DNA from 2 places in the Streptomyces sp. NPDC058701 genome. Region 2 is predicted to be linked to the other one. Evidence: predicted binding sites of a transcription regulator. Region 2 holds the regulator's gene; the other holds the start of a gene.
What was found. Region 2 encodes HspR, which represses chaperone genes until heat shock. Its sites were predicted from a motif close to TTGAGNNNNNNNNNCTCAA; they were not measured.

Region 1 (11,252 bases), on a different contig from region 2:
GACCGCTCCAGGGTGCGCACGCCCGCCTCGCGGGTGTACTCCCCGGCGAGCCTGCGCAGCGCGTCCTCCTCCAGGACCACCTCGTCGGCGGCGAGCCCGGCCCGCTCCAGCTGGCGCGGCAGGAGGTGGTCGCGGGCGATGACGACCTTCTCGTCCTCGGTGTACCCGTCGAGCCGTACGAGCTCCATCCGGTCGGCCAGGGCCTCCGGGATGGACTCCAGGACGTTGGCGGTGGCGAGGAAGACCACGTCGCTGAGGTCGAGTTCGACCTCCAGGTAGTGGTCGCGGAACGTGTGGTTCTGGGCGGGGTCCAGGACCTCCAGCAGGGCGGCCGCGGGGTCGCCCCGGAAGTCGGACCCGACCTTGTCGATCTCGTCGAGGAGGACCACCGGGTTCATCGAGCCGGCCTCCTTGACGGCCCGTACGATCCGGCCCGGCAGGGCGCCGACGTAGGTCCGGCGGTGGCCGCGCACCTCGGCCTCGTCCCGTACGCCGCCGAGCGCCACCCGGACGAACTTGCGGCCCATCGCGTGCGCGACCGACTCCCCGAGGGAGGTCTTGCCGACGCCGGGCGGACCGACCAGTGCCAGCACGGCGCCCCCGCGCCGGCCGCCGATGACGCCCATGCCGCGCTCCCCGCGCCGCTTGCGGACGGCCAGGTACTCGGTGATGCGGTCCTTCACGTCGCCGAGCCCGGCGTGCTCGGCGTCCAGCACGGCCCGGGCGCCCCGGATGTCGTACCGGTCCTCGGTCCGCTCGTTCCAGGGTAGTTCGAGGACGGTGTCCAGCCAGGTGCGGATCCAGGAGCCCTCGGGGCTCTGGTCGCTGGCCCGCTCCAGCTTCTCGACCTCCTTGAGCGCGGCCTCGCGGACCTTCTCGGGGAGGTCGGCGGCCTCGACGCGGGCGCGGTAGTCGTCGGACTCCTCGCCGGACTCCTCGCCGTTGATCTCCCGCAGCTCCTTGCGGACGGCCTCCAGCTGACGGCGGAGCAGGAACTCGCGCTGCTGCTTGTCGACCCCGTCCTGGACGTCCTTGGCGATGGATTCGGCGACGTCCTGCTCGGCGAGGTGGTCGCTGAGGGCCTTGACGGCGATCCGGAGGCGGGCGACGGGGTCGGCCGTCTCCAGCAGCTCCACCTTCTGGGCGAGCGTCAGGAAGGGCGAGTAGCCGGAGTTGTCGGCGAGGGCGGAGACGCCCTCGATCTGCTGGACCCTGTCCACGACCTGCCAGGCCCCGCGCTTCCTGAGCCAGCTGGTGGCGAGCGCCTTGTACTCCTTGACGAGCTCGGCGACGGCGCCGGGCAGCGGCTCGGCCACGTCCTCGTCGGCGCTCTCGCCCTCGACCCAGAGCGCGGCCCCGGGCCCGGTGGTGCCGGCCCCGATGCGGACGCGCCCGCGGCCGCGGATGAGCGCCCCGGGGTCGCCGTCGGAGAGCCGTCCCACCTGCTCGACGGTCCCGAGCACGCCGGTCGCGGCGTACGTCCCGTCGACCCGCGGCACGAGCAGCACCCGGGGCTTCCCGTCGCCCGCCGCGGCCTGGGCCGCTTCCACGGCTCCCCGCACCTCGGCGTCGGACAGGTCGAGCGGCACGACCATCCCCGGGAGCACGACCTCGTCATCGAGCGGCAGCACGGGCAGGACGAGCGTTTCGGACGTCGAAGCCATGATCTTCCCTCCGGCAGTGAAGTTGAGCTATGCCGACTCAATGCACGTGAGCCTCCCAATGTTCCCCCCACCCCGTTCGCCCCGGGCGAACGCGCCGTGACTGTCCGCCACTGGTCGGCCTCGCACCGGTCGATTGAGGCTGCCCGTGACCGTGCACGGGTCGGCGTGACCTTGCGATGACCGAACCGAACAACCTGGCCGACCGAACAGCCCGCAGTGCTGGAGGACCTCGGCCTCAGCGACCGCATGGTGTTCCAGGGAGACAGCAACTGCGCCTACCTGTACGCCGACGCGCCTCTGGCGCCGGCCGAGAAGAAGCGCCTCGGCCGGGCCCTGCGCGCACTCGACCCTTCCATCGGCGTGCTCACCCCAGCCGAGCAGGACCGGTTGAAGTTGCCGGTGGGCAGCCTGCGGCTGGGCCGTCTCACGGTGACCTGCGGCCCACACACCGAATTCCAGTACAGCGGCGCGACACCGAGGGAGAGCGTGGCCTCCGCATCACACGGTCATCTGCCCAGCGACCCGGCCATGAGCGGCTTCTTCCGCTGCTTCGGCCGGGTGGCAGCGGGGCTGGCTCCCCCCGGCGACATCACGGGGGCCGCAACCGTGGTCCGCAGCATCTGGCGCCACGCGGCGCGGGAGATGTGAGCATGCCAGAAAACCCTCCGTACGCGTATGAGGTCGAGGGCCTGCACAAGCAGTTCGACGGAGCCCCCCGGCCGGCCAATGGCGAGATCTCCTTCCAGATCAAGCAGGGTGAATTCTTCGGGCTTCTGGGCAGCAACGGTGCGGGAAAGACAACCCTGATCAAGCAGATGATCGGTCTGGTGCGACCGGATGGGGGGACGGTGAGGCTCCTGGGGCGCGATGTCTTCACCCATCCTCGCTTCACGGCGGCCACGGTGGGCTACATGCCGCAGACCGCCTTCGCCCTCAACAGCCTGACCGTCAAAGAGGCTGTCTACTTCAGTGCTCACTTACGCGGTGTCGCCGCCAAGACGGCCCGACGGGAGCGTGACGCCCTGCTGGAGCTGCTCGGTCTGACCCACCTGGCCGGCAAGGTCGCCCGGCAGCTCTCCGGCGGAGAACGCCGGCTGCTGCAGATCGCGGTGACCCTGATCGGATCACCACCTGTGCTGATCCTGGACGAGCCCACCAACGAGCTGGATCCGTCGCGGCGACGTCAGATCTGGCAGCTTTTCAGGGAACTGAACCAACGCGACGGTCACACGATCATCCTCATCACCCACAACGCCATCGAGGCGGAACAGGTGATCGAGCGCGTCGGAATCCTCAAGGAAGGCCGGCTCGTCGCGCTGGGGGCTCCCGCCGAGCTGAAGTCCTCGCTCCGCTCCCAGGTACGCCTGTCGATCACCCTGGGCGATACGCACGGGCACAGGCTGCCCGACTATGTCCGCGTGCAGTCCGAGCGCCGCGGCAAGGTCGTGGCCCTCGTCGACTCCGCCGACCTGCCCCATCTGACCAAGGACGTGGATCTCACCCGGTTCCCCGAGTTCTCGATGCACACAGCGACCCTGGAAGACGTGTATGTCAGCTACGCATGACAAGAAACTCGGACTGAGCTTCCTTGGACAGGTCTGGGACCTGTTCAGAATTCAACTCACTAACTGGCGTTGGTCCTGGCCCCAGATGGTACTCACCGGTGTGCTCGCCCCCTTGGTCAGCATCGCCGCCTTGGGGCTCTTCGCCCGGAACTCCGGCCACGTCGCGACCGAATATGTCCTGACCGGAAGTGTCACCATGGCGATCCTGTTCGAGACTCAAAACAAGATCGCCAGCAACTTCGCGTTCATGCGCGGGAACGGCGCCTTCGAGTACTACGCCGCCCTGCCTGTCCGTCGCGAGGCTCTCATCCTGGCCACGCTCGCGGCCTTCTCCATCCTGTCGCTGCCGGCCATCTCCGTCACCCTGCTGCTCGGCTCGGCCCTGCTCGCCGTCCCGCTCACGTTCTCGCCACTCGCCCCGTTGTGCCTCCTGCTCGCCCTGATTCCTTCAGCCGGATTGGGGGCCTTCATCGGCAGCAGATCCGGAACCATCGAACAGGCGTCCTCCCTCAGCCTGGCCACCACGCTCCTCATGATGGCCGCGGGCCCGGTGGCAGTCCCGCCGGATCTGCTGCCCGACGCACTGATCTGGATCGGCCACCTCAACCCCGCGGTCTACGCGGCCGACGGCCTGCGTCACTCCCTGACGACACCCGACGCCTCCCGGGCCCTCGCCGACATGGCGTTCCTCGCCCTCTTCGCCGGGGCGGTGTGGGGCCTGACCAGCACACGGATGCACTGGCGTGCCCGCTACGGGCGCCGCGCCCCGTGACGCAATCATCGATCACCCATCACGAAGGGAAACATCCATGACCGAGCAACAGTTCCTCGCCGTCCTCACCCCTCTGATCGAGGACATCACCGGGAACGCCTTCTCCCAGGACCAACTTGACGTCACCTTCGGCGATCTGGACATCGACTCCCTCAACCAGATCGAGATCATCAGCCGTATCGAGGACGAGTTCGACTGCCAGATAGAGGACAGCACCCTGCGGACGATCCGTACCCCCCGCGGACTGCTGGACCACATTTCGAACTCCACCAGCCCTGCGTGATCCGAAACCAACCCGGCGACCGGCCCCGGTCACTGGCGTGGTTCGCGTGGTGGGCAGCGGCCCACGCCGGTCTGCTGCTCGTCCTCGTCACCTTCCGGTGGGACGAACGGCTGAGCGAGACGCTCTGCGCCTGGACGAGCAGCAGCACGTCCAGTGCCCGACTCCTCGAAACACTGACCTCGTGGGGCAACCCGTGGCCCGTGACCATCATTGCCGCCGGATCCGCGTGCTTCGCGCTGATCCGGCGGAACGTCACAGCTGCCGCGGTCCTCCTGGTCATTCCGTACGCGGCCACAGTGAGCTGCAACCTGGCCAAGGGATGGGCGGAACGACCACGTCCGTCCTTGGATTGTGCCTCGATCCAGGCCGACGGCTTCAGTTTCCCCAGCGGGCACGCGGTCGGCGTGACGACCGGATTCCTGCTGGCCGCGCTCTATGTCAGCTCCCAGACGCCACGGGCCGTCTCCGCACCGATGCTGTTCCTTGCTGGGCTCAGTGCCGAACTCGTCGCGTGGAGCAGGGTCCTTCTCGGTGCGCACTTCAGCGTCGATGTGCTCGCCGGTCAACTCTTGGGCGCCGGTTGGCTGGCCGTCGCCGCCCTCGTGCTGCACCGCCGGTCAGTCCGCCGCCTGCGACGCGAGGCCCGTCGAGCGAGGTCGAACTCCTCGGGTGAGCGCGTGTCATCATGACGCCGTGCCGTTCAACCACAACGATCATTACCATGACCTGTTACTTCGTGAACTCCCCGCATCATGCCGAACGGCCCTCGAGGTGGGCTGTGGCACAGGGAGGTTTGCACGGAAACTGGCGCTTCGAGGAATCGAAGTGGATGCCATTGACGTAGACAGCCACGTCGTCACCGCCGCACGAAAGCAGAATTCCGCTCTCGATCTCCCCGGGCAGATCCGCTTCGAGCGGGCGGACATCACCCGTCTGACCTTGGCACCGGACACGTACGACTACATCGCATGCTTGGCCAGCATCCACCACGTCCCCTTTGAGACGGTGCAGAAACTGCGCGCATCGCTCACCGCGAACGGCGTCCTGGTGATCCTCGGCTGCTACCGGGAAGCAACGCTCTGGGACCACACCGTAAGCCTTCTGGCCGTCCCTGTGAACGCCATGTGGCGTGCCGCGGTGCTCTTCCGAGAGAACAGGCCGGGAAGCCGCGCCGACCAGGGCACTCAGTCCCCCTCAGCGCCTGTGACGCCCCCTTCGATGTCGCTTGCGGAGATCCGGGAAGAAAGCGCGACACATCTTCCCGGGAGGCGGATTCGACGCCTTCTCTTCTGGAGATATCTTCTGGTGTTTCACAACCTGAAGGAAGGGTCGGGAAGTGAGTAGCCGCCGGACGCACGTGATGTCTCAGCCGCCGGGACGATACGCCCTTGGGGCCACCTGCGTTGCGTTCAACGACGCGGGACGTGTCCTTATCGCACGCCGCCGCTCCCCGGAACGCTGGGAGCTGCCCGGCGGCTTGGTGGACCCGGGCGAGGCATTCCATGACGCCGCCACTCGCGAGACGTACGAGGAGACCGGGGTCCACGTCAAGGTCCACGGCCTTGTGGGCGTCTACCAGCATCCGAGCCGGGGCATCCTCGCGGGCATCTTCATCGCGACAGCCGTGGGGGGAGAACCTCGCCCGACAGCGGAATCCAGCGCCGCCGAGTGGGCGGACGTGGAGGATGCTCTCACGCGACTGCACCCCCTGTATCGACCGCGCCTTGAAGACGCCCTCACAGCCGGGGCTTCCGTGACGCTCCGCGTCCATGAGGGAACGGAGGTCATCTCGCGCTTCGAGGCCACACACGTCTGACGCAACCGGGTTTCGACGCTGCACCCATCGGGACGGGACAGTGACCTCGGGTGACGGGCGGTATCGGCCCAACCGGGCGGGCGGGCGGGCGCCGCGCCGGAGCGGCCCCCGCCGGGTGGGATCGGCGGGGGCCGGGCGCCGGCGGCCTGATCAGGGGGTGGGGCGGGGGGCCAGGCCGTCGGCCTGGAGGCCCCGGAGGACCGCCGCGCCGAGGGTCTGGACGGCCGACATGGGCCGGACCATCACCGTCATCTCCTTGATCAGGCCGGCCCCGTCGAGCTGGAACAGGTCCATGCCGTGGATCTCCTTGCCCTCGACCGTGGCCCGGAAGATCAGGATCTGCGAGGGCGCCTCCTCGCCGTCGGAGCTCGTCTCGGCTGCGCCGTCGAGGCGGCCGACGTAGCGGAAGTCCTCGAAGGTGCGCAGCAGCACGCCGAGGAGGCCGAGCACCGCGGGCCGGCCTTCGAAGGGGGTGAACTTCACCGGGCTGTACAGGCGGACGTCCTCGGTGAACAGCTCCGTCAGCGCGGCGGGGTCGCGCGACTCGACGGCTGCGCGGAAGCGTGCGGCGGTTTCCATGGATCCTCCGAATACTCAAAAGCATGACTAGTCTTTTTCATGAGTAGGATGCGGGTCCGGACGAGCGAACGGAAGGGGGCGCCGCGGTGGCTTTGAGACATGCCGTGCTGGCGGCTCTGCTGGGTGGCGATTTCAGCGGGTACGAGCTGGCCAAGGAGTTCGGCCTCGGCGTCGCGAACTTCTGGCACGCCCAGCCCCAGCAGCTGTACGCCGAGCTGGCCAAGCTGGAGGCCGAGGGGATGGTCGTCGGCCGGCAGGTGGTCCAGGAGTCCCGGCCCAACAAGCGGCTGTTCCGCGTCACCGACACGGGCATCGCGGAGCTGGAGCGGTTCGCGGCGGCGCCCTCGAAGCCCTCCTTCATCCGCGACGACCTGCTGGTCAAGGTCCAGGCCGTGGACCGGCTCGGCACGGGTCCGGTGATCGAGCAGCTGGACGCGCGCGCAGCCGCCGCCGAGGCCAAGATCGAACTGCTCTCCAAGCTGCTGGTCCGCCTGCGCGGCGACGCGGACGAGGAGGCGTTCCTGCGCCACGGCCGGCCGATCGGCCCGTACCTCACCTGCCGGCGCGGCCTGGCCTTCGAGGAGGAGCACCGGGACTGGTGCCGGGACACCGCCGCGGTCCTGCGGGAGAGGCAGGTGCCCCGTGCCGGGCACTGAGTACCCCGGGTACGGGCGGTACGTGGCCCTCGGCGACAGCCAGACCGAGGGGGTCGGCGACGGCGACGACGCAGTCGGCCTGCGCGGCTGGGCCGACCGGCTCGCGGAGCACCTCGCCGCCGCCGACCCCGGACTGCGGTACGCGAACCTCGCCGTGCGCGGCCGCCTCGCCCGCCAGGTCCGCGCCGAGCAGCTGGGGCCCGCCCTGGCCCTGCGGCCCGACCTGGCCACCGTCGTCGCCGGGTTCAACGACCTGCTCCGGCCTCGGTTCGACCCGGCGGAGGTGGCCGGGGAGCTGGAGGCGGTGTTCGCCGCGCTCACGGCCTCCGGGGCCCGCGTGGCCACGCTCGCCTTCCCCGACATCGGCCGGATCGCCCCGATGGCCCGCCCCCTCGCGCCCCGCGTGGCCGACCTCAACGCCCGCCTCCGCGCCGCTGCGGCCCGGCACGGGGTGACGGTCGTCGAGACCGGCGGGCACGCCGTCAGCACCGACCCGCGGCTGTGGACGGCCGACCGGCTGCACGCCGGTCCTCTGGGGCACGAGCGGATCGCCGCGGCCGCCGCGCACGCGCTGGGCGTGCCCGGCAGCAGCGACGCCTGGACGCACCCGCTGCCCGCCCGGCCGCTCCCCGGAGCAGCGTCGGCCGTGGCGGCCGAACTGCGCTGGGCGGCCGGGTTCCTGGGCCCCTGGGCCGTCCGCCGCCTGCGCGGCCGCTCCAGCGGCGACGGCCGGTCGGCGAAGCGCCCGCTGCTCCTGCCCGTGGCCCCGCCGGGGCCGTGAGGCGTCCGGGCCGTAAGGCGTCCGGGCCGTAAGGCGTCCGAGTCCCTGCGGCGGGACCGGACAGGGCGTGTTTGAGAAGTAGCGGCGGGCGCCCGAAGGGCGCGGCTCGCGGCGTCTGGTGCCGTGCATCGCACGGCGGAGGATCGCCCGCCTACCGGGCGTAGGCGGGCGATCCGACAACGCGGCCAGGGTGCGGTGCCAGGCGTCGCGAGCCAGGCGGGACTTCTCCCACACGCCCTAGCCGAGCGCCCCGACCCGGACGTCGCCCGAGGTGGTCTTCGCCGCGAGGCGGGAGGCCGCCGCGGGATCGGTGGGGACGGTGACGTCGCGGTCGCCCGAGGTGGTGGACACGGCGACCCGGTAGGGGCCGGAGGGGACCTTCAGGGTGACGTCGCCCGAGGTGCTCTCGGCGCTGACCGAGGCGGGGGCGCGGGTGAAGTCGAGGCGGGCGTCCCCCGAGTCCGAGCGGACCTCGGCGCTCGGGCCGGCCAGTCCGGTGGCGGTGATCGTGCCCGAGGACGTACGGACCCTCAGCGGGCCGGTGATCGCGTCGGCCCGCACGTCGCCCGAGTCGGACTCGACGTCGGCGGCGGCCACGCCCGTCACCGTGACGCGGCCGCTGCTGCCCTCGATCGTGACCGCGGCCGAGGCCGGGACGTGCAGGCGGTAGTCGACGGAGCAGTCGCGCGCACAGCCGGAGGTGAAGGTCAGCACGCCGCCGGTCACCCGCTGGCCGACCTCCGGAGCGGTGGCCCCGCGGTAGTGGACGGTGCGCCGCACGGCGACCCCCGGCCCCGTTCCGGTGGTGACCTCGACCGAGCCGGACCGGACCCCCGTCAGCCGGACCGCCGTGACGGCCTCGGTGACGGTGGCGTCGGCGGCGACCGACGTGCGGACCGCCCCTCCGAAGGTGCATCCGGCGAGCAGGAGCGCCGCGCCGAGGACGGCGACTGCGGCGGGGGCGGGGCGAACTGACGCGGCGTGAAGGGTCATGTGCCCATCGTCGGCGGCGCGGCGCCCCGGGCCGATGGTGCCGGTACCCGGACCCCGGGTGGGGTTAACCCCCGCCCGCGCCACCCCCGCAACGCGCCGCCCGAGCAACGCGCCGCGGCCGCCCCGCCCCGTCACGGTCCGCAGGTGTCCGGGGCCGCGTACACCGCGACGCGGGCGCCCCGCACCGCGGTGACCGAGCACAGGTCGAACCAGGCCGCAAGGGTCTGCCGCTTCACCGCCTCCCGCGGGTACGGGTCCAGCGGCTCGTCGGCCGGGTCCAGCAGCGCGATCACCCGGGGCGACGCGATGAGCGCCGCGCGCAGCTGTGCCGAGGGCAGTTCGGTGCCCTGGAGGCTGCGCGAGGCCTCCGGGGAGCGGTCCAGGGCCACGTCGCGCAGGGCGGCGTACGTCCGCGGCGAGGAGAGCAGCCACTCGCGCCGCCGCGACGGGAGGAACACCACCGCGTCGCCCGGCCGGGCCGCCTCGCGGACGGCCGCGGCCACCGCGAGGGCGTCGTCCTTGCGGCTCTCGGGCGTCCGCAGCCACGCCGACCAGAGCGCGCAGGGCACCAGGAGCACGGCGAGCAGCGCCACCACCGGCCGGGGCCACCGGCGCCACCGGCCCGCCACCGCCGTCCACCGGCCCCGCACGGCCCCGGGCCCGACCGCCGTCGGCCGGACCGCCCCCGCCGCGACCGCCCCCGGCCGGACCGCCGCCGCCAGCCGGGCCCCGGCCAGCAGGGCGAGGCCCGCCAGGGAGTAGAGCACGTACCGGTCCACGTACCAGGGGTCCACCAGGGACACCGCCATCAGGACCCCGGGCGGCAGCAGCGCCAGCGGCACGGCCACCCGTACGAGGTCCCGCTCCGCTGCGCCCCGGGCGAGGAGCAGCACCGCGCCCGCGAGCACCCCGTACGCCGTCCAGTCCTGCCAGGCCGGCCGCCCGAGCCAGCCGAGCTGCTGCCCGGCCTGCCGCGCGCTGACCAGCGCCAGCGGCAGCAGCAGGACCGCGACGGCCCCGGCCGCGAGCCGCCAGCCGCGCGAGCGCCACGCGGTGAAGGCGTGGGCGGGCAGGGCCAGTACGGCGAACTCGTGCAGCCAGCAGCCGAGCAGCAGCACCGCCGCGTAGGCCGTCCACCGCTCGCGCAGCATCAGGTACGTCGCCCACACCACGGCGGCGGCGACCAGGGCGTACGAGCGCCCCTCCTGCGCGTACATCTGCACCGGCGGGAGCACGGCGTACACGGCCCCGGCGATCAGCGCGGCCCGCTCCCCCGCGAGCCGGTGGGCGAGCGCGGCCACTCCGGCGGCCGCGAGGGCGGTGGCGGCGACGGAGGGCAGCCGCAGGGCCCACAGGCCGCCGTCCCAGGCCTGGAAGATCCCGTGCACGATCAGGTAGTACAGCCCATGCACGGCGTCCACCCGGCCCAGCAGCTCCCAGAGCCCGCCCAGCGGCCGGTGGGTCACCTGCCAGGTGACGGACTCGTCGCGCCACAGGCTGCCGCCGCGCTCCAGGCCCCAGAGGCCGAGGAGCAGGGCGGTCAGCGCGGGCACGACGCGCCAGGGCGCGATGCGGCGGATGGCGGCCTCCGGGAGCTGTCGGATCGGGTGTGGGGACTCCATACTCGGGGTTCGGCCCGAGTACCCGCGGAGGTGGGGCGTGCGAGCACGACGAACGGTGCCGGTGACGGCCGCCGCGCTGCTGGGCGCGGTGCTCCTGGGCGGGTGCGGCCCCTCCGGGCCGGCCCAGCCCGGCTCCCCCTCCGGCGCGCCCGGTGCGCCGACCGCCGCGCCCGGTTCGCCGACCGGTACCCCCTCCCCGGGCGGCGCCCCGCCCGACCCGGCCGGGAGCCCGAGCACCGCGCCGGTCCCCGGCCGCGGCGACCCCGCCGGCGAGACCCTCGTGCGGGCCACCCGGTCCGGCGGTTTCGCCGGCCGGAGCCACACCCTGATCGTCAAGGGCGACGGGTCCTGGACCCGGCTGGACGGCCGGGCGAACCCCGAGGGCTCCGGGCGGCTGGCGCCGGACCGGCTCGCCGCCCTGACCACGGCGCTGCGCGAGGCGGACTTCGCCCGGCTGCCGAGGTTCTCGAAGAACGCGACCACGGTCTACGACGGGTTCACTTACGCCGTCGTGCACGGCG
Region 2 (11,252 bases):
GGGACTTACTAAGCGGTAACTTATTGAGTCAAGGCTTGAGGTTACCCATTCTCCGCGCCGCAATGTAGGCGAGCGTGCGGTGATCTGTGTCGCTCAGGCATACCTCTGTCGGTAGGCCGCGCGAGGGGTCCGGGCGAGGATCGCGAGATCCATCCCCAGCCAATGGCTCTCCACATAGTGCCGGTCGAGCAGGGCCATCTCCTCCCAGGGCAGGTCGGAGCGCGCGCTCACCTGCCACAATCCGGTCATTCCGGGGCGAACGAGAAGCCGGTCGGGCCGATCCGTACCGGGTTCGGGGCGCGGGCCGACGAGCGACATCTCGCCACGGAACACGTTGAGCAGCTGCGGGAGCCCGTCGAGGGCGCACCGTTCCACCGCCGCTCCGGCCCGGCCCGCGCCGGCCGTGCGCAGCCGGTACGTCAGGAACGGGCGGCCGGCGAGCCCCGCCGCGGGCTCCCGTACGAGGACCCGCCGGCCGTGCGCGGTGGCGAGCGCGGCGGCGGCCAGGGCGAGCGGCGCCGCGCAGAGGATCAGCAGGATCGCGGCCCCGATGAGGTCGAGCACCCGTTTCGCCGGCGGCCGGGCCGGCCGCGGGAGGGGGAGGGCGGCGAGCGTCAGAGGCATGCGGGAACCGTGCCGCACGGTGGCGTCGTGCCCGGCGCGCCGCGCGGCGGGCGGGGGCCGGACGGGTGCCCGGACTGGGCCGTTCGGGTGGGGCGCCGCCCAGCGGGGCTCCCTGCGCGCCCCGGCGGCGCAGGCTTCGGCGGGCTGCGGGCTGCGGGCTGCGGGCTGCGGGCTGCGGGCTCCGGCCGAGTGGAGCCGCCCGCTGGTTGCGCGTAAGGAAGGCCTAAAGGTTGAGCCGACTCGACTCAGGTCTGTTGACGCACGCGCGACGATCGTGCATGGTTGAGTCTGTTCCACTCAAGTCAGCTGGAGGAATCGAAATGGCACGTGCGGTCGGCATCGACCTGGGCACCACTAACTCCGTCGTCAGCGTTCTGGAAGGCGGCGAGCCCACCGTCATCACCAACGCCGAGGGCGCCAGGACCACGCCGTCCGTCGTCGCCTTCGCCAAGAACGGCGAGGTGCTCGTCGGCGAGGTCGCGAAGCGCCAGGCGGTCACGAACGTGGACCGGACCATCCGCTCCGTCAAGCGCCACATGGGCACTGACTGGAAGATCAACCTGGATGGCAAGGACTTCAACCCGCAGCAGATGAGCGCCTTCATCCTGCAGAAGCTGAAGCGGGACGCCGAGGCCTACCTGGGTGAGAAGGTCACGGACGCGGTCATCACCGTCCCGGCCTACTTCAACGACTCCGAGCGTCAGGCGACGAAGGAAGCCGGCGAGATCGCGGGCCTGAACGTCCTGCGCATCGTCAACGAGCCGACGGCCGCCGCCCTGGCCTACGGTCTCGACAAGGACGACCAGACCATCCTCGTCTTCGACCTCGGTGGCGGCACCTTCGACGTATCGCTCCTCGAGATCGGCGACGGCGTCGTCGAGGTCAAGGCGACCAACGGCGACAACCACCTCGGTGGCGACGACTGGGACCAGCGCGTCGTCGACTACCTCGTGAAGCAGTTCCAGAACGGCCACGGCGTCGACCTGTCCAAGGACAAGATGGCGCTCCAGCGCCTGCGCGAGGCCGCCGAGAAGGCGAAGATCGAGCTGTCCTCCTCCACGGAGACCTCGATCAACCTGCCCTACATCACGGCCTCCGCCGAGGGCCCGCTGCACCTGGACGAGAAGCTCACGCGCGCCCAGTTCCAGCAGCTCACCTCGGACCTCCTGGACCGCTGCAAGACCCCGTTCCACAACGTCATCAAGGACGCCGGCATCCAGCTGTCCGAGATCGACCACGTGGTCCTGGTCGGCGGCTCCACCCGCATGCCGGCCGTCGCCGAGCTCGTCAAGGAGCTCACCGGCGGTCAGGACGCCAACAAGGGCGTCAACCCGGACGAGGTCGTCGCCATCGGCGCGACCCTCCAGGCGGGCGTGCTCAAGGGTGAGGTCAAGGACGTCCTGCTCCTCGACGTGACCCCGCTGTCCCTCGGTATCGAAACCAAGGGCGGCATCATGACCAAGCTCATCGAGCGCAACACCACGATCCCGACCAAGCGGTCCGAGATCTTCACGACGGCCGAGGACAACCAGCCGTCCGTGCAGATCCAGGTCTACCAGGGCGAGCGCGAGATCGCGGCGTACAACAAGAAGCTCGGCATGTTCGAGCTGACCGGCCTGCCGCCGGCCCCGCGTGGCGTCCCGCAGATCGAGGTCTCCTTCGACATCGACGCGAACGGCATCATGCACGTCACGGCCAAGGACCTCGGCACGGGCAAGGAGCAGAAGATGACCGTCACCGGCGGCTCTTCGCTCGGCAAGGACGAGGTCGACCGCATGCGCCAGGAGGCGGAGCAGTACGCGGACGAGGACCTGCGCCGCAAGGAGGCCGCCGAGTCCCGCAACCAGGGCGAGCAGCTCGTCTACCAGACGGAGAAGTTCGTCAAGGACAACGAGGACAAGGTCCCGGCCGACGTCAAGACCGAGGTCGAGACGGCCGTCTCCGAGCTCAAGGAGACCCTCAAGGGCGAGGACACGGCCGAGATCCGCACCGCGACGGAGAAGCTCGCCGCGGTCAGCCAGAAGCTGGGCCAGGCGATCTACGCCGACGCCCAGGCCGCCCAGGGTGCGGCCGGCGCCGCCGGTGACGCGGGCCAGGCCAAGGCGGACGACGACGTCGTCGACGCCGAGATCGTCGACGACGAGAAGCCGAAGGGTGGTGCTGCCTGATGTCGGAGGAGACCCCGGGGTTCGACGAGAAGCCCGAAGTCCCCGTCGACGGCACGCCCGACGAGCCGAAGGCCGCCGACTCCTCCCAGGAGGAGGCGGCCCCGGGCCCGGACGGGGACGACGCACAGGCCGCCGCCGGTCAGGAGACCGCGCTGCTGGCGCAGCTGGACCAGGCCCGTACGGCGCTCTCCGAGCGCACCGCGGACCTCCAGCGGCTCCAGGCCGAGTACCAGAACTACCGGCGCCGGGTGGACCGGGACCGGATCACCGTCAAGGAGGTCGCGGTCGCGTCCCTCCTGAGCGAACTGCTCCCGACTCTGGACGACGTCGGCCGGGCGCGGGAGCATGGCGAGCTGGTCGGCGGCTTCAAGTCCGTGGCCGAATCGCTGGAGACCGTGGCCGCCAAGATGGGCCTCCAGCAGTTCGGCAAGGAGGGCGAGCCCTTCGACCCGACGATCCACGAGGCCCTGATGCACTCGTACGCGCCGGACGTCACCGAGACGACCTGCGTGGCGATCCTGCAGCCGGGCTACCGGATCGGCGAGCGCACGATCCGTCCCGCACGGGTCGCGGTGGCCGAGCCCCAGCCGGGCGCGGCCCCGAAGTCCGCGGGCTCCGACTCCGCGGACGCGGAGGGCGAGGCGCCGTCGGACAAGGACGCGGATGCCCCCGACAAGGGCTGATGCACCACACGTAGAGGCACGGGAGGAGGGACACCGGGGATGAACACGAAGGACTTCGTCGAGAAGGACTACTACAAGGTCCTCGGTGTCCCGAAGGACGCCACCGAGGCCGAGATCAAGAAGGCGTACCGCAAGCTCGCCCGCGAGTTCCACCCGGACGCCAACAAGGGCGACGCCTCGGCCGAGGGGCGCTTCAAGGAGATCTCCGAGGCGAACGACGTCCTCGGCGACCCGAAGAAGCGCAAGGAGTACGACGAGGCCCGCGCCCTGTTCGGCAACGGCGCCCTCTTCGACCGTGGCGGCCGCCCGGGTCCGGGCGGGGGCGGTTCGTTCAACTTCGACCTCGGCGACCTCTTCGGCGGGCAGCAGCCGCAGCCGGGCGGTCCGGGCGGCGGCTTCGGCGGCGGTCTGGGCGATGTCTTCGGCGGTCTGTTCAACCGCGGCGGCGCCGGCGCCGGTGCGGGCACCCGTACCCAGCCGCGCCGGGGCCAGGACATCGAGTCGGAGGTCACCCTCTCCTTCACGGAGGCGGTGGACGGGGCCACGGTCCCGCTCCGGATGTCCTCGCAGGCGCCCTGCAAGGCCTGTTCGGGCACCGGCGACAAGAACGGCACCCCCCGGGTGTGCCCGACCTGCGTCGGCACCGGCCAGGTCTCGCGGGGCAGCGGCGGCGGCTTCTCCCTGACCGACCCCTGCGCGGACTGCAAGGGCCGCGGCCTGATCGCGGAACACCCGTGCGACATCTGCAAGGGCAGCGGGCGCGCCCGCAGCTCCCGCACCATGCAGGTGCGGATCCCGGCGGGCGTCTCCGACGGCCAGCGGATCCGGCTGCGGGGCAAGGGCGCGCCGGGCGAGCGCGGCGGTCCCGGCGGCGATCTCTACGTCGTCGTGCACGTCGACGCGCACCCGGTGTTCGGCCGCAGGGACGACAACCTGACGGTGACCGTCCCGGTGACCTTCGCCGAGGCGGCCCTGGGCGCCGACATCAAGGTCCCGACCTTGAACGGTCCCTCGGTGACGCTGAAGCTCCCGCCGGGTACGCCGGGCGGCCGCACCATGCGGGCACGCGGCAAGGGGGCGGTCCGCAAGGACGGCACCCGCGGCGACCTGCTGGTGACGGTCGAGGTGGCCGTCCCCGCGGAGCTGTCGGACGAGGCGCGCGAGGCACTGGAGAAGTACCGCGAGGCGACCGGGTCGGAGGACCCGCGCTCCGCGCTGTTCGAGTCCGCGAAGGGAGCATGACATGGACGGCCGTCGCAGGAATCCCTATCAACTGACCGACGAGACCCCGGTCTACGTGATCTCGGTGGCCGCCCAGCTCTCGGGTCTGCATCCGCAGACCCTGCGGCAGTACGACCGGCTCGGCCTGGTCTCCCCGGACCGCACGGCGGGCCGCGGCCGGCGCTATTCGGCCCGGGACATCGAACTGCTCCGCACGGTGCAGGCGCTGTCCCAGGACGAGGGCATCAACCTGGCGGGCATCAAGCGGATCATCGAGCTGGAGAACCAGGTCACCGCCCTCCAGCAGCGCGTGGCCGAACTCGCCACCGCGGTGGACGGCGCGGCCGCCGCGCTGCAGGCCCGCGAGGCCCAGGTGCACGCCTCGTACCGGCGCGACCTGGTCCCGTACCAGGCTCCGCAGTCGGGCAGCGCCCTGGTGGTCTGGCGCCCGACGCCGAAGCGCCCGCTGGACTGACGTCCGCCGCACGTACGAAGGCCCCGCCCGGAACGCTCCGGGCGGGGCCGTCGTGCGTGCCGGTACGGGCCGCGGCGGCCCTTGCCGCACGCGTCACAGCGGGGGCCGGCCGGCGGGGCCCGAGACGCGGCCGAGGATGCCCGACTGGGCGATCAGGTAGCCCAGCTGGGCGCGACTGCCGCTGCCGAGGGCGGTGGCCAGTTTGGCGATGTGCGCGCGGCAGGTGCGGACGTTCATGCCGAGGCGGCGGGCGATGGCCTCGTCCACGTGTCCCTCGACGAGGAGCTGGGCGATGGAGCGCTGCACGCCGGAGATCCCCGAGGGCGTCGGGTCGTACGGGATCTGCTCGTTGAGGGGGGTGGCCCGCCGCCACAGCTGCTCGAAGACGCGGACCAGGTAGCGCACGAGGGCCGGGTGGCGCAGTTCCAGGGCGATCTGCTGGTCGTCGCTGGCCGGTATGAAAGCGACCGATTCGTCGCAGATGATCAACCGCTCGACCAGCTCTTCGAGTGTCCGGATCTCGACCTTGCCGCTGGCCATCCGGTCGACGTAGGCCATGGTGCCCCGGCTGTGCCGGACGGTGTGCTGGTACAGGGTGCGCATGCTCACGCCGCGCCGGATCAGCGGCTGGTCGCGCTCGATCGCCTGGTTGAGTATGTTCTCGGAACGCCCGCCGCCCGGCTGGATGGTGAGCATCTCCGCCTGGCACTCGGCGGTGGCGACGTTGAGCGCCGCGTTGATCCTGTTGAATCCCTCCAGCACGGTGATCGCGTGCGTCGGCGCCGGCGTGAGCGCGCTGATGGCCATGAATGGCTCAAACGCTTCGGTGAGCTCGATGGAGGAGCGCCTGCGGTGCAGGATCTCCCGTTCCAGCGGGTGGAGGCGTTGTGCCAATGCGACCGACGGTGGAACCGGGCGGAGCCAGTTGTCGTCGTCCGGATCAGGGTGCAGCAGCGCGAATTCCAGCAGGCAGGGCACCTGCTCGACCTCCTCGCGGGCGATTCGGCCGGAGCTGAGCGCGCTCGCGTACAGCTCTGCCCCCACGTCGCACAGGTCCGTCACCGCATGGGGATGTGTCTGGTTCATGCGCATAATCGGCAAATCTCCCACCCCCAGGGTCCTGCATGTACAGGAACATGATGCATCGCCACGGTGGCAATGGCGTGGCTCGATCAGTCATCGTCTGAGATGCGGGGGAGAGGAATCCATCAAGTGAGGACAACGTCGACCATGTACAAGAAATTGCTTCGCTCGGTGGCTGCCATTGCTCTCTCTACGGCTGCTGCTGTCGGTGGAATCTCGCTCGCGGACAGCGGCTGGGGCAGCGCGCCCGCCGACAGCGGCTGGGGGGCCGGTGTCACCAGTGATGACAGCGGCTGGGGAACACCCGGCAAGAGCGACAGCGGCTGGGGAAGCGTCCGGGCCGACAGCGGTTGGGGACCGTCGTCGCCCAAGGACGACAGCGGCTGGGGCAGCGCGCCGACCGGCGCGCAGTCCGACAGCGGCTGGGGTGTGGGTGGGAAGTCGTCGGACGCATGACCCCCGACGACCGCGGGTTCCGCCGCGAAATGGCCTCTGCCTACCGTTCCGGATGGCAGTTCATCGACCTCGCCACCGCGATCCCGTACTCCGGGGACTCGCTGATGGTCACCCTGTTCGGTCAGCCGATCGTCGTCGTGCGCGAGGAGGACGAGGACGTACGTGCCTACCGTTGCCTGCGCCGCCCGAGGGGCGCGCCGCAGCCGGTCCGCTGCGAGGTGCGCTACGGAATGGTCTTCGTCAATCTTGATCAGCGCGATCACCAGCTCTTCGAACCCGACATCACCACCGCCACCCCCCGCAGTGCCTGAAGCGATTCCCCCGTCGTTGCAGATCGCTCAGGCGCTACCCCCACACAACGGCGCCATCGTGGACCTGACCACGATGGCGCCGTTGTGATGTCCGCGTCCAGTGCTCGACCGGACAAGTTGAACGTTGTGCGGCTCAGGCCCGTCCCATGGCCCGGTCCAGGGTGATCTCGACGACCACGCGGTCCGGATTGGGCGAGGGGACCCGCCCGTAGCGCACCGCGTAGCGCGCCACCGCGTCGGCGACCGACGCCTCGTCCGTACGGACCAGTGCGCGCCCCTCCAGGGTGGCCCAGCGGCGCCCCTCCATCTGGCAGACCGCCACCCTCGCCCCGCCCGGTTCCGCGGCGGTGGCCACCAGGATGTTGCGGACCTTCCTGCTGTGCCGGTTGCTGATCACCCGGGCCAGGCCGGCCTCCGGGTCGTACGTCACGCCCACCGGGACCACGTGGGGGGATCCGTCGGGGCGGTGGGTGGTCAGCGTGCAGACGTGCCGTTCCCGCCAGAAGGCGAGGTACTCGGGCGTCGGGTTGAGTACGTCGTGGGACATGGCCCGAGGGTACGTTCCCGCACTGCCGCGGCCGCGGTGGGCCCGGCGTCGCGGAGGTCCGGGGGCCGGCCGAAGGAGTGCCCGGAGGCGTACCGTTCTTCGCCTTGAGTGGAATAGACTCAACTTTGCATACGCTGACTCTGTCAGAGTGAGTGGGTTACCCCTTGGGGGAGAGGAGAGGACGCAGTGGAAGCCGAGCTGACCAACAAGAGCCGTGACGCGCTGAACGCGGCCACCGGCCGGGCCGTCAAGGACGGCCACGCCGACCTGACCCCGGCGCACCTGCTGCTGGCCCTGCTCGCCGGCGAGGACAACGAGAACGTCATCGACCTGCTCGTGGCCACCGACGCCGACCAGGTGGCCGTACGGGCCGAGGCCGAGCGGCTGCTCGCCGCCCTGCCCAGCGTCACCGGCTCCACGGTCGCCCCGCCGCAGCCCACCCGCGAGCTGCTCGCCGTACTGGCCGAGGCCGACGCGCGGGCCGGGAAGCTTGGCGACGAGTACCTCTCCACCGAACACCTCCTCATCGGCACGGCCGCCAAGGGCGGCGCCGCCGGTGAGGCACTTTCCAGCCAGGGCGCGAGCGCGGAGAAGCTGCTGGCGGCCTTCGAGAACGCACGAGGAGGACGGCGGGTGACCACCCCCGATCCCGAGGGTCAGTACAAGGCCCTGGAGAAGTTCGGCACCGACTTCACGGCGGCCGCGCGCGAGGGCAAGCTCGACCCGGTCATCGGCCGGGACCAGGAGATCCGACGCGTCGTCCAGGTGCTCTCGCGCCGTACGAAGAACAACCCGGTGCTCATCGGCGAGCCCGGCGTCGGCAAGACGGCCGTCGTCGAGGGCCTGGCCCAGCGCATCGTCAAGGGCGACGTCCCGGAGTCGCTGAAGAACAAGCGGCTGGTCTCCCTCGACCTCGGCGCGATGGTCGCGGGCGCCAAGTACCGCGGCGAGTTCGAGGAGCGGCTCAAGACCGTCCTCGCCGAGATCAAGTCGAGCGACGGCCAGATCATCACCTTCATCGACGAGCTGCACACCGTCGTCGGCGCGGGCGCCGGCGGGGACTCCGCCATGGACGCGGGCAACATGCTCAAGCCCATGCTGGCCCGCGGCGAGCTGCGCATGGTCGGCGCGACCACCCTCGACGAGTACCGCGAGCGGATCGAGAAGGACCCGGCGCTGGAGCGGCGCTTCCAGCAGGTGCTGGTCGCCGAGCCGTCCGTCGAGGACACCATCGCCATCCTGCGCGGGCTCAAGGGCCGCTATGAGGCCCACCACAAGGTCGTCATCAACGACAGCGCCCTGGTCGCGGCCGCCACCCTGTCCGACCGGTACATCACCTCCCGCTTCCTGCCCGACAAGGCCATCGACCTCGTCGACGAGGCCGCTTCCCGGCTGCGCATGGAGATCGACTCCTCGCCGCTGGAGATCGACGAGCTCCAGCGCTCCGTGGACCGCCTGCGGATGGAGGAGCTGGCGCTGAAGAACGAGTCCGACCCCGCCTCCCGCGAGCGCCTGGAGCGGCTCCGCAAGGACCTGGCGGACAAGGAGGAGGACCTGCGCGGCCTGACCGCCCGCTGGGAGAAGGAGAAGCAGTCCCTCAACCTGGTCGGCGAGCTCAAGGAGCGCTTGGACGACCTGCGCGGCCAGGCCGAGCGCGCCCAGCGCGACGGCGACTTCGACTCCGCCTCCAAGCTGCTCTACGGCGAGATCCCCGGCCTGGAGCGCGAGCTGGCAGAGGCCACCGAGGAGGAGGCCGAGGCGTCCAAGACCGGCACCGCCAAGGACAGCATGGTCAAGGACGAGGTGGGGCCCGACGACATCGCCGACGTGGTCGGTGCCTGGACCGGCATCCCGGCCGGCCGCCTGCTGGAGGGCGAGACGCAGAAGCTGCTCCGCATGGAGGACGGACTGGGCCGCCGCCTGATCGGCCAGGGCGAGGCCGTACGGGCCGTCTCCGACGCCGTGCGCCGCACCCGGGCCGGGATCGCCGACCCCGACCGCCCGACCGGCTCGTTCCTCTTCCTGGGACCGACCGGCGTGGGCAAGACGGAGCTGGCCAAGGCGCTCGCGGACTTCCTCTTCGACGACGAGCGGGCCATGATCCGCATCGACATGTCGGAGTACGGCGAGAAGCACAGCGTGGCCCGCCTCGTCGGTGCCCCGCCCGGCTACGTCGGCTACGAGGAGGGCGGCCAGCTCACCGAGGCCGTCCGCCGCCGCCCGTACAGCGTGGTGCTGCTGGACGAGGTCGAGAAGGCCCACCCGGAGGTCTTCGACGTCCTGCTCCAGGTCCTGGACGACGGCCGCCTCACGGACGGCCAGGGCCGGACCGTGGACTTCCGCAACACCATCCTGATCCTGACCTCCAACCTGGGCAGCCAGTTCCTGATGGACCCGGTCACCCCGGTGGAGCAGAAGAAGGAACAGGTCCTGACGGTGGTCCGGAGCTCCTTCAAGCCGGAGTTCCTCAACCGCCTCGACGACCTGGTGGTCTTCTCCGCGCTCAGCGGCGACGAGCTGGCGCACATCGCCCGGCTGCAGATCGGCCGCCTGGCCAAGCGGCTCGCCGACCGGCGCCTCACCCTCGACGTCTCGCCCGAGGCCTTGGCCTGGCTGGCCGAGAAGGGCAACGACCCGGCGTACGGGGCGCGGCCGCTGCGCCGTCTGATCCAGACGGCGATCGGCGACCGCCTCGCGAAGGAGATCCTCTCCGGCGAGGTCCGCGACGGCGACACCGTACGGGTCGACGTGGCCGGCGAGGGCCTGCTGGTGGGCAAGGTCCTCTGAGGCCCGCTCCCGCCCCCGGGGTTCCCGTGTCCGCCCGGAGCGGATCGGGGGCCCGGGGGTGGACACGGAGTGGGCGCGATGGGGGAGGATGCAGGTATCCGCACGAAGGGAAAATCACGGTGAGCATCGACCCGGCCTCGATTCCGAACTTCGGAGGGCAGCAGCCCGATCCGCAGGCCACAGGACCGGCGGGCCCCGTCGTCCCCGACCAGGATCTCGTCAAGCAGCTGCTGGAACAGATGGAGCTCAAGTACGTCGTCGACGACGAGGGCGACCTCGCGGCGCCGTGGGAGGAGTTCCGCACGTACTTCATGTTCCGCGGCGAGGACGAGCAGCAGGTCTTCTCCGTGCGGACCTTCTACGACCGCCCGCACAAGATCGACGAGAAGCCGCAGCTGCTCGAGTCGATCGACGACTGGAACCGCCGCACCCTGTGGCCGAAGGTCTACAGCCACACCCACGACGACGGCTCCGTCCGTCTGATCGGTGAGGCGCAGATGCTGATCGGCACCGGCGTGAGCCTGGAGCACTTCGTGTCCTCCACGGTCAGCTGGGTCCGCGCGTCCATCGAGTTCGACAAGTGGCTCGTCGAGCAGCTCGGCCTGGAGAAGGACGTCGACTCCGCCGAGGGCGACGAGGGCGACGAGGGCAAGAACGGCGACGCCGGCAGCTAGCCGTCGCCCGTCACAGCGGTATGCGCGCGACGAGCAGCAGGTACAGCCCGTAGCCGTAGGAGAGCCCGGCCAGCCCCGCGGTCACCAGGACCGAGGTGCGCGGCCGGGCTCTCGCCATCGCGGCGGCCACCGGCAGCAGCAGCGGGAACGCCGGGAGCAGGAAGCGGGGCTTCGACTCGAAGAAGCCGGCCCCGCCGAAGGCCATCAGCAGCAGCACCCCCGT

Region 1: the regulator HspR is predicted to act here: its motif matches at 1,687-1,705, upstream of lon (endopeptidase La).

The regions. Positions count from the first base shown of each region.
Region 1 is NZ_JBHXSY010000002.1:143,244-154,495, forward strand. It holds gene lon (endopeptidase La) at 1-1,664, opposite strand, end outside; gene ACFWW8_RS02475 (hypothetical protein) at 1,881-2,312, shown strand; gene ACFWW8_RS02480 (ABC transporter ATP-binding protein) at 2,315-3,229, shown strand; gene ACFWW8_RS02485 (ABC transporter permease) at 3,213-4,001, shown strand; gene ACFWW8_RS02490 (acyl carrier protein) at 4,039-4,284, shown strand; gene ACFWW8_RS02495 (phosphatase PAP2 family protein) at 4,485-4,973, shown strand; gene ACFWW8_RS02500 (class I SAM-dependent methyltransferase) at 4,978-5,628, shown strand; gene ACFWW8_RS02505 (NUDIX hydrolase) at 5,645-6,100, shown strand; gene ACFWW8_RS02510 (nuclear transport factor 2 family protein) at 6,251-6,679, opposite strand; gene ACFWW8_RS02515 (PadR family transcriptional regulator) at 6,766-7,335, shown strand; gene ACFWW8_RS02520 (SGNH/GDSL hydrolase family protein) at 7,322-8,116, shown strand; gene ACFWW8_RS02525 (DUF4097 domain-containing protein) at 8,354-9,109, opposite strand; gene ACFWW8_RS02530 (hypothetical protein) at 9,241-10,731, opposite strand; gene ACFWW8_RS02535 (hypothetical protein) at 10,769-11,252, shown strand, end outside.
Region 2 is NZ_JBHXSY010000029.1:30,560-41,811, reverse strand. It holds gene ACFWW8_RS26575 (sugar transferase) at 94-624, opposite strand; gene dnaK (molecular chaperone DnaK) at 945-2,792, shown strand; gene grpE (nucleotide exchange factor GrpE) at 2,792-3,475, shown strand; gene dnaJ (molecular chaperone DnaJ) at 3,515-4,717, shown strand; gene ACFWW8_RS26555 (heat shock protein transcriptional repressor HspR) at 4,719-5,171, shown strand; gene ACFWW8_RS26550 (helix-turn-helix transcriptional regulator) at 5,265-6,257, opposite strand; gene ACFWW8_RS26545 (5'-nucleotidase) at 6,402-6,710, shown strand; gene ACFWW8_RS26540 ((2Fe-2S)-binding protein) at 6,707-7,021, shown strand; gene ACFWW8_RS26535 (pyridoxamine 5'-phosphate oxidase family protein) at 7,155-7,568, opposite strand; gene clpB (ATP-dependent chaperone ClpB) at 7,755-10,355, shown strand; gene ACFWW8_RS26525 (YbjN domain-containing protein) at 10,475-11,029, shown strand; gene ACFWW8_RS26520 (glycosyltransferase family 39 protein) at 11,040-11,252, opposite strand, start outside.